DNA from 3 places in the Streptomyces laurentii genome. Region 1 is predicted to be linked to each of the others. Evidence: riboswitches for the same ligand, from Rfam matches in the RefSeq annotation. Region 1 holds a riboswitch; each other region holds the start of a gene.
The links. A riboswitch is a leader RNA that binds a small molecule or an ion and turns the genes downstream of it on or off. The one in region 1 is predicted to bind cobalamin.
Positions count from the first base shown of each region.

Region 1 (3,264 bases):
GGGTTCGACGTCCCGGTCGCCACCACGTAGATCAAGGTGATCTTGGTGATGGCGTCCCCGAGGAACGACGCCACGACCGCCAGCCAGTAGCGGAGGTACGTGCGGTCTTTGAGCAGTTCGAGCATGGGTGTCACCGTTCTGGTCCGTGCCCGGTCCGGCGGTCCGGCGCACGGCACGTCGTCGGGAGGTCCGCGAGCCCCGTGGGCGGAAGTCCCGCTGCCTGGTGGGGTGTCCACCGCGCCCCAGCATCACCGGACGGGGTACCGAGAGGGAAGCAAGATCGACAGGCCCCTTCGGGCCTTGGCCGAAAATGACCACCGAGGAGGGGAGCGTACGGGCCGCCCATCCCCCCGGCGGAACTCCCGATCGGCCGGTGACGGGCGGCGCCGGCCCCTGGGACGCCCGGCGCGTCCGACGACTCCGACGCCTCAGACGCGGAACAGGGACCCGATGAACTCCGCCAGCAGCCGCTCCTTCAGACGTGGTGGCAGCGCGTCCAGCAAGGCCAGCACCGGTGCCATCCGCGACGGCAGCCCTTGACCGTCAGCGCTGCCCAGGCCGGCGAAGGCCAGGAACCCGGCCACCTCTTCCGGGGTGAGCGTGTCGGGGTCGAGGCCCTCGGCCAGGTCCCTCAGCCCCGGATCCACCACGACCGGTTCGAGAGCCCGCGCCGCGGCGAGGGAGCCGGTGAGGTCGGCGAGGAGCGCGCCGACCCGGTCGACGGTCGCCGTAGTGAGCGTCAGGTGCAGATTGGGCGGCAGACCGTCGAAGGAGAGCTGGGGCTGGAGGTACCAGCCGCGCTCCCGCATCTCGTCGGCGACATGCAGCACCAGGCTCAGGTCCGGTTCGCCGCCGGGTCCGGACCGACCCGGCGGGGTGCCCGCGGGGTCCGGGGCGGTGGGCTCGGGGCATGGGCGTCGTCCCAGATGCTGGGAGGGGGAAGCCGCCTCCCCGAGGGTGCGACGATCAACTCGCCCACCGTAAGGGAGGGTTCGGGCCAGTCCTAGTGATCTGGTTGGGAGTTGGTTCGTCACCACATGAGTCGATTTCCGTACCAATTCGGGGGTCTGGCTGACGGGCGGCGCTTGGTTTCGGTCTGTTGTGGGTTGTGGGTTGTGGGTGACAACAGGCTGGAGCCGCTGGTCTTGAGTGAGGCCGAGCGGCAGCGACCGGACACGATCATCTGCCGGAAGCCGTCGCCGCGCAGGTGCACGGAGCCCGGCAGTCGCTCGGCCAGCAGTTGGGCCACGGTGGACTTCCCGGACGCCATGACACCCGTGACGAGCACGACTGCGGAACGGAGCTCGTGCACTGTTGACCCCCGTCCTGGTGCACCTGAATCAGAACAGCCGTGAAACACCTGGCCGGAACAGGTCTCACCACGAGATCAGATCCGTAATCGCCGGAGGCTTCACGTTGGTCACCCGTGGTGCCACGCTCGATGTACCGCGCCCCGCAGCGGAGTGGTCGTCACACTCGAATCAGGCCGAGGCCGACACGGGAACCATGCCGAGGGCCGGGACTCTTCCCCTCACGGCCGGACTCCCGGTGGTTTGGTAGCCTGTCGCCGCCGTGGTGTACGGGAAACCGGTTGAAAGCCGGTGCGGCCCTCGCCACTGTAGCTGCGGAGTTCCGCGGCCCTCGCTGACGGCTCCCGGAGCGGTCAGGGCCACTGGGTGGATCGGAGACGAGCCCCCGGGAAGGCCGGTCGTGAAGCGTTGATGCGGAAGCCAGGAGACCGGCCACGGCGCGACATGTTCCACGAGGGTTGGAGAACACGTGCCTGGGGGTCCCTTGCGCCCGTTTCGAAGTGAACGTTCCATACGCCCGGCGCGCCCCATGCGCTCCGGCCTTGCCGCTGCGGCACTCCTGCTCGTCGGGGCGCTCAGCGCCTGTACGGGTGCGCCCGCGGCCGACAAGCCCGCCGAGGCGGCCGGGAGCGGCCGTCGAGCGCCGGTGAGCGTGAGCAGTTGTGGCGTCACCACGACCGTGGCGGCACCACCGAGCCGGCTGGTCACCCTCAACCAGGGCGCCACCGAAGTGGCCCTGGCTCTCGGTCTGCAGAACCGGATGGCCGGAACGGCGTACCTCGACGACGCGGTCCCGGCGAAATGGAAGGCGGCCTACGAAGCCGTCCCGGTGCTTTCCAAGGAGTACCCGGCCAAGGAGAAGCTTCTCGCGGCGCGTCCGGATTTCCTCTACGCCTCCTACTCCAGCGCGTTCACCGACAAGGTGGCGGGCACACGGGCGGATCTGAGCTCCCAGGGCGTCGAGTCCTATCTGTCGCCGTTCGGCTGCGCCGACAGCAAGCAGGTGCCGCCGGCGTCCTTCCAGGCGGTCTGGGACGAACTGGGCGATATCGCCAAGGTCTTCGGTGTCGAACCACGAGCCGCCGCCATCCAGAAGGATCAGAAGCAGGAGCTCTCGGAACTCGCGGCCAAGGCGGCGGGCAAGGGCCTGAACGTGCTCTGGTACGACTCGGGCACGAAGACTCCGCTCGTCGGCGCCGGCCATGGCGGCCCCCAGCTCGTGCTTGACGCCGTCGGCGCCCACAACATCTTCGGCACCTTGCCCGGCGGCTGGAAGAGCGTGAGCTGGGAGCGGGTGGCCGCGGCGGACCCGGACGCCATCGTGCTTGCGGACGCCAGTTGGGACACCGCACAGGCCAAGATCGACTACCTGGATCACGACCCGGTACTGAGCAAGCTCAGCGCCGTCCGGAACCGTGCGTTCGTGGTCGTGCCCTTCTCCGAGTCGACGCCCGGCGTGCTGCTCGCCGGCGGTGCCGCCCGGGTTTCGGCCGGCCTCGGCAAGCTGCACCCGCGTTCATGACCGCGGCAGATCGTCCCGCCGCACGGCCCACAGGAGCGCGCCGCGCGGCGGCGGCCCTGGCCGTTGCCGTGTTCCTGCTGCTGGTCACCGTCCTGCTCGGCCTCGCCGTGGGATCGGTCCACGAGCCGCCGCGCATCGTGGCCGACGTCGTCCTGCGCCGGCTCGGCCTCGGCGACTCCCACGTCACGCTGCTGGACGACCAGATCATCTGGCAACTACGGCTGCCACGGGTCCTGGGAGCCGCCGCGACAGGCGCGGGACTCGCGGTCTGCGGCGCGGTGCTGCAGACCCTGACAGGGAACGACCTGGCCGACCCCTACCTGCTCGGGATCTCCAACGGCGCCGCCGTCGGCGCGGTCACCGTGATCGTCCTCGGCGTCGGAGTCTCCGGCGCCGCGGCGGTCAGCGCGCTCCCGGCTGCCGCCTTCGCCG
Region 1 is NZ_JBEYHT010000009.1:147,633-150,896, reverse strand. Features, by position in the region: gene ABZ693_RS08835 (MFS transporter) at 1-125, opposite strand, end outside; partial or broken gene ABZ693_RS08830 (aspartate aminotransferase family protein) at 429-863, opposite strand; partial or broken gene ABZ693_RS08825 (phosphotransferase) at 1,166-1,270, opposite strand; cobalamin riboswitch at 1,557-1,760, shown strand; gene ABZ693_RS08820 (ABC transporter substrate-binding protein) at 1,840-2,832, shown strand; gene ABZ693_RS08815 (FecCD family ABC transporter permease) at 2,829-3,264, shown strand, end outside.

Region 2 (3,264 bases), on a different contig from region 1:
ACACCCTCCGCGAGCGGACCGCTTCCGACGCCGCCGACGCGCCCGGTGAGAGGATCTGAGCGTGCTCTTCCGGGTCGACTCCACCTCCGCCGTACCCCTCGGCGACCAGATCGCCGCCTGCGTGCGCGGTGCCCTCGCCGACGGCAGCGCCGAACCCGGCGAACGCCTGCCCGCCGCCCGCGAACTCGCCGACTCCCTCGGCGTGAACGTCCATACGGTGCTGCGCGGTTACCAGCGACTGCGCGAGGAGGGCCTGATCGAGCTGCGCCGGGGCCGCGGCGCCGTGATCATGCCGGGCGCCCAGGCCCCGGACCGGGCGCACCTCGTCGAGCGGCTGCACGCCCTGGTCGGCGAGGCCCGCCGGCTGGGCGTGACGGACGACGAGTTCCTGGAACTCACCCGTACCAGCCTGAGCTGATCACCCAGGCCGGCCGGGCCGGCCACGCGTCACCCCACCGGCGTGTCCAGCCGGAGGTTCCAGCGTCCGGCGCGGCCGCTCAACGACGTACGGGACAACGGGCGTACGTCGAGGCGCCAGAAGGTCTCCTCGGGCGCGCCGAGCGCGTACGCGACGGCCGCGCGGATCACGTCGGGCTCGGCGACCGCCCACCTCTCCACACCGTCCGCCGAGCCCTCCAGGGACTCCATCCACCCCGCCACCCGGGCCCGCAGCTCCCGCAGCGACTCACCGCCGTGCGGGGCGGCGCCCGGGTCGCCGAGCCAGGCGGCCACCGCCTCCGGTTCGGCGGCGGTCACCTCGTCGAGCCGGCGGCCCCGCCAGCGCCCCATCGCGCACCCGGCGAGCGCCGGCTCCTCCGCGTACGTCTCCAGGCCGAGCGCGGCGGCCGTCGCCCGGCACCGCCCGGACGGCGAACAGACCACCCGCACCCGCGGCCCGGGGCACACCGGCCGCCGCTCCGCCTCCACCGGCCCCGCGTCGTCGAACCGGGCCTCGCGCAGCGCCGCGTTCAGGGCCGGGGCGATCAGCGTGAGTCGTGTCGTCATGGTGATCCATCCCTCAACGGCCGGAAGCGGGCCGGGAGTTCGGCACTCTTGGCGCAGCGTGTCCGGCGCGGTACCGTCGGTTGACATTTCCATAGATCGACGACGGCGAGACGGAAGTCCGGTGGGAATCCGGCACGGTCGCGCCACTGTGTGCCGCTCCCGGTCCACGCATCCGGTACCCCTACCGCGTGCCCGGCGGCGGCGAGTCAGACCTGACGCCGTCGTCGCGCACCACCGTATGGGACGCGAGTTCCCGAGGAGGTTCCACCATGGCCGAGGCCATCGCGGCGTCCGCCGCCGTACCGACCACCCCCGCCGTCACCGTTCCGGTGTCCCTGCCGGTCCGTTCCGTGCTGCCCTGGGCACTGTTCGGCGGTCTGCTGATGCTCGTCGCGCTCTACTTCGTCGGTGCCGAACAGGGCGCCCTGTCCGTCTTCGCGGGCAGCGACGTGCACGAGTGGGTGCACGACGGGCGTCATCTGCTCGGATTCCCCTGCCACTGAGGGGACGTCGCATCCATGTCGTCCCCTTCCACTCCCGACGGCCGGGCCCCGCTGGGCTCTCTCGTCGGGAAACTGCTGGTCCGCGGCATGCTCGCGGGCCTGATCGCCGGACTGTTCGCCTTCGCCGTGGCCTACGTCGCCGGTGAACCGTCCGTCGACGCCTCCATCGCGGTCGAGGAGGCCGGCGCCGCGGCGGAACACGCCGCGGGCCACGGATCCGCGGCTCCCCCGGCCACCGGTCACGAGGCCGGAGGGCACGAGGCCGGAGGGCACGAGGCCGGAGGGCACGAGGCCGGAGGGCACGAGGAGGAGGAGATCGTCAGCCGGGACCTCCAGTCCACGGCGGGTCTCGCCACCGGTGTCCTCGTCTACGGCGTCGCCCTCGGCGGCATCGCGTCCCTCGCGTTCTGTTTCGTGCTGGGACGGGTGGGCCGCTTCGGTCCGAGGGCCACCGCGGCGCTCGTCGCGGCGGCGGCCTTCACCACGGTCACCCTGGTGCCGTATCTGAAGTACCCGGCGACCCCACCGGCCGTCGGCAATCCGGACACCATCGGGCAGCGCACCTCGCTGTACTTCCTGATGATCCTGCTGAGCGTGCTGCTCGGCATCGCCGCCGTCGTCGCGGGCCGCCGGCTCGCCCCGCGCCTCGGCAACTGGAACGCGACGGTCGTCGCGGGCGCGGGCTTCGTCGCCGCGGTCGCGGTGGCCTGCGTGTTCCTGCCCGGCAACGGGGATTCCGTGCGACCGGGGTTCCCCGCGGCCGTGTTGTGGGAGTTCCGGCTCGCGAGCCTCGGCGTCCAGGCGGCACTGTGGGTGGCGTTCGCGCTCGCCTTCGGCCCGCTCGCCGAGCGGCTGCTGGCACCACCGGCCGCCCGTACCGCGGACCCGGCCCGCACCCCGGCCCCCGTGGCCTGAGCAGCGCGACGGCCCCGGGCCCGTACACCGTAAGGGGTACGGGCCCGGGGCCGTCGTGTCGTCGGCTGCCGGGGAATCAGCGCCAGTCGATGCGCTTGCGGACCGCGCGGGCGGCCTTCCAGCCGAAGCTGAAGGCGTACGCGGACAGGGCGGACGGCGCCTGCTTCAGCTGGAGCACCAGCTCGGTGTCGCGGGGGCCGACGCGCACCGTGTGCGGCTTGCGGGACGCGGCTCCGGGCAGCGTGACGGCGTGCTCGTCGGCCCGCTTGCTGACCTTGCCGCCGAGCGCGGAACCGAGACCGCCCTCGGCCGACAGGCGGCCCGCCGTACAGCGCAGCGAGACGTGCCAGTCGCCCTGGCCCAGCGCGGCTCCGCCGTCGGCGGTGCCGAGGTCGACGGAGGTCCGGAAGCAGGCCCGGCCGTAGTCGTACGTCTCCTTGCCGCGGCTGACCGTCATATGCGGCGACGGCACGTGCTCGACGGGGAAGACGAGCCTCCGGCCGGAGCCGGCCTGCGTGAGGACGACCTCGGTGACCAGGTCCCGCGTGTCGACCTGGTCGATGTACGCGTACCCCTCCAGGTCGAGAACGGTGCCGCGCCAGGCGAGCTTGTCGACGCGACGGCGCGGGCTGGCGCCGATCACCGAGCCGGTGATCTCGCACAGTTCCTCGTACTCCGGGGAGTCGGCGGCCGGGAACGGCGGCGCGGCATATGCCTTGGCGCCGCGCACCACGGTCTTGCCGGGCCGGCCCGCCAGCTGCCAGGCGACGACCTCGGCGAGCTCGTCGGTGAGGCCCTCGCGCAGGCAGTGCGCGACGAGCTTCTCGTTGACCGGCATCTT
Region 2 is NZ_JBEYHT010000077.1:12,943-16,206, forward strand. Features, by position in the region: gene ABZ693_RS31960 (SdpI family protein) at 1-59, shown strand, start outside; gene ABZ693_RS31965 (GntR family transcriptional regulator) at 62-418, shown strand; gene ABZ693_RS31970 (histidine phosphatase family protein) at 448-1,005, opposite strand; adenosylcobalamin (AdoCbl) riboswitch at 1,089-1,237, shown strand; gene ABZ693_RS31975 (CbtB domain-containing protein) at 1,287-1,508, shown strand; gene ABZ693_RS31980 (CbtA family protein) at 1,524-2,423, shown strand; gene ABZ693_RS31985 (glycosyltransferase family 2 protein) at 2,500-3,264, opposite strand, start outside.
Region 2: linked by a shared signal. The riboswitch ahead of ABZ693_RS31975 (CbtB domain-containing protein) and the one ahead of ABZ693_RS08820 (ABC transporter substrate-binding protein) in region 1 are both predicted to bind cobalamin.

Region 3 (3,264 bases), on a different contig from region 1:
TGCGCATCAGGACGTTGACGCCGTTCGCGGACGCGGTCTGCCCGGCCGGCACGGCGCCCAGGATCAGGGTGGGCAGCGCCGAGTAGGCGAGGGAGGTACCGGTGGCGACGATCGACGCGCCCACGATGACCATCCACAGGTCGCGGCTGTCCGCGATGCGCACGGCGTAGCCGACGGCGAGGACGGCGGCGCCCAGGGCGAGGGTGACGCGCGGGCCGCGGGACGCCGAGATACGGGCCGACAGCGGGGAGAACAGCAGCATGGTCAGGCCGCCGGGCAGCAGGCACAGGCCGCTGCCGACGATGGACAGGCCGAGCCCGTAGCCGGTGGCCTCGGGCGCCTGGACGAGCTGGGCCGTCACCAGGGAGTTGGCGTAGAAGCCGAAGCCGACCAGCAGCGCGGCGACGTGGGGCAGCGCGACGCGCGGGCGGGCCGCCAGGCGCAGGTCGACCAGGGGCCGCTCGACGCGCAGCTGCTGGACGCACCACAGTCCCAGGATCACCACGCAGGCCACGAACAGGCCGATGACGCGCGGGCTTCCCCACCCCCACTGACCGCCTTGCGATACGCCGAGGAGCAGGGTGACCAGTCCGGCGGCCAGGCCCAGCGCGCCGACGACGTCGAAGCGGCCGGGGGCGCGGACGGGCGACTCGCGGACCGCCCACCAGGCGAGCAGGAAGCCGGCCGCGCCGAGGCCGCTGGTCGCCCAGAACATGGTGTGCCAGCTGGCGTACTGGATGACGAGCGCGGCGAGCGGCAGGCCGAGCGCCGCGCCGATGCCGACGGTGGAGCTCATGAGCGCGACCGCGGATCCGGTCCGCTCGGGCGGCAGTTCGTCGCGCAGGATGCTGATCGACAACGGGACGACGGCGGCCGCGGCGCCCTGCAGCGCGCGGGCCGCGATGAGTACGCCGATGTCGGACGAGAGCGCGCAGAGCACCGAGCCCAGGGTCATCAGCCCGAGCGCGGCCAGCAGGACGCGCCTCTTTCCGTACATGTCGCCGGCGCGTCCGAGCACCGGGGTGAGCACGGCGCCGGCCAGCAGCGTGGCGGTCACCATCCAGGAGACGGCGCCCGCCGAGGCGCCGGTCAGCCGGGGCAGATCGGGCAGCAGCGGAACGACGACCGTCTGCATGACGGCCATGAGGATGCCGCCGAAGGCCAGTACCGGGACCGTGGCCCGCTCCCGCACTCCGGGCCGGCCCGTGGGCCCGTCGGGGGTGGCGGCTGGGTCCGGCGGGACGGCTATCGGGGCCACAGGGCACTCCAGAGGCAGGACGGGATGCGAGGTGAATAATGATTCACCGTATCAAGTGAATAACCATTCACCCGGGATTCCCAGAAGGCCCGAGGTAAAGCTTCGGCCTGGACGATGGCGGGTGACGGCGGGCTGGAGGGAGGGGCGGACGGGCCTCGCTCCGGCCGGCCGGCCGGGCCAAGATCCGCCTGTGGTAACTTGCCCGGGCCAGTCGCACCTCTGTACGTATCGACACGGTATGTGCACGGGTCAGGGAATCCGGTGGGAATCCGGAACTGACGCGCAGCGGTGAGGGTGACGGGCGGAGCATCGGCCACTGGGCCCCATGGGGCCTGGGAAGGCGCTCCGTCCGGACGACCCCGAGTCCGAAAACCTGCTGGCGGCCCGAGTGGCGGCACCCGCCGCCGCCCGGGGAGCACCGTACGACAGGCTCCGCGCATGAGCCGTGACGCAGAGGACTCCTTCCGTGCCCCTCGCACACCCCGTCCGTTCCGCCGCCCTGCTCGTGGCCGGTGCCGTTCTCGTGGCCGGCTGCGGCACCGGCGGAGGCCCGGCCGCTTCCGCCGAGACGAAGGAGACGGCCGCCGGATACCCCGTCCGTCTCGACGACTGCGGGCAGCGCGTGCAGATCGAGCGCGCACCCAGCCGGGCCGTCGCCCTCGACCAGGGGTCGGCCGAGATCCTGCTCTCGCTCGGGCTCGCCGACCGCATGGTGGGCACCGCCACCTGGACGGACCCGGTCCTCAAGGGGCTGGAGAAGGCGAACGCGAAGGTTCCCCGGCTCGCCGACCGCTACCCGTCGTTCGAGAAGGTCCTCGACGCCGAACCCGACTTCGTCAGCGCCTCCTTCCTCTACACCCTGGGCAAGGGCGGTGTGGCGCCCCGGGAGCGGTTCGCGCGGCTCGGCGTGCCCACGTACCTCTCCCCCACCGACTGCGTCGGCAAGGACAACAGCGGCGACGGCGACGGCATCCGCACCCGGCCGCTGACCATGGACACGGTGTACGGCGAGATCCGCGACCTGGCCCGGGTGTTCGACGTCCCGGAGCGCGGCGAGAAGCTCGTCGGGGAACTCCGCGCCCGGGTCGACGAGGCCAAGGCCGGCGCCGACTTCGGCGACGCGTCCGTCCTGTACTGGTTCTCCGACTCCCAGGGGCCGTACATGGCCGGCTGCTGCGGCGCGCCGGGGATCGTCAGCGGGACGCTCGGGGTGAAGAACGTCTTCGACGACACCAAGGAGGAGTGGCCGCAGATCAACTGGGAGACCGTCGCCGACCGCGACCCCGACGTGCTGGTGATCGCCGATCTGACCCGCAAGGCGCAGTCGGCCGAGAGCGCCGCGAAGAAGATCGAGTTCCTGGAGTCGCATCCCGTCACCCGGAACATGACGGCGGTACGGAAGAAGCGGTACGTGATCCTCAGCGGCCAGGCCATGAACCCCACGATCCGCACCGTCGAGGGCATCGAGAAGGTGGCCGCGGCGCTGCGGACGTACGGGCTCGCGAAGTGACCCGGACCGGCCCGGACACGGCGGCCGAGGCGAGCCCCGCCACACCCCGTACCCTCCGTACGCCCCGTGCCCCCCGTACGCCCCGTGCCCCCCGTACGTCCCGGGCGCTTCCCCCGCTCGCCGGGGCCGCCGGGGTCCTCCTCCTGTGCGCCTCGGTCGCCCTCGCCCTCACGATCGGCCCGGCCGACATCCGCGTCCCGGACGCCTGGTCCGTGGTCGCCTCCCATCTGGGCGGAAGCCCGTCCGGCCTGAGCCCGATCCGGGACGGCATCGTCTGGGAGCTGCGGCTGCCCCGTACCCTCCTCGCGGCCGTGTGCGGTGCCGGGCTGGCGGTGTGCGGCGCGGTGATGCAGTCGCTGCTGCGCAATCCGCTGGCCGACCCGTTCGTCCTCGGGGTGTCCTCGGGCGCATCGGCCGGCGCGGTCGCGGTCGTGGTCCTCGGCGTGGGCGGGGGTCTGGTCTCCGTCACCGGAGGCGCCTTCCTGGGCGCGCTCTG
Region 3 is NZ_JBEYHT010000030.1:22,881-26,144, reverse strand. Features, by position in the region: gene ABZ693_RS19680 (MFS transporter) at 1-1,249, opposite strand, end outside; cobalamin riboswitch at 1,450-1,653, shown strand; gene ABZ693_RS19675 (ABC transporter substrate-binding protein) at 1,725-2,768, shown strand; gene ABZ693_RS19670 (FecCD family ABC transporter permease) at 2,912-3,264, shown strand, end outside.
Region 3: linked by a shared signal. The riboswitch ahead of ABZ693_RS19675 (ABC transporter substrate-binding protein) and the one ahead of ABZ693_RS08820 (ABC transporter substrate-binding protein) in region 1 are both predicted to bind cobalamin.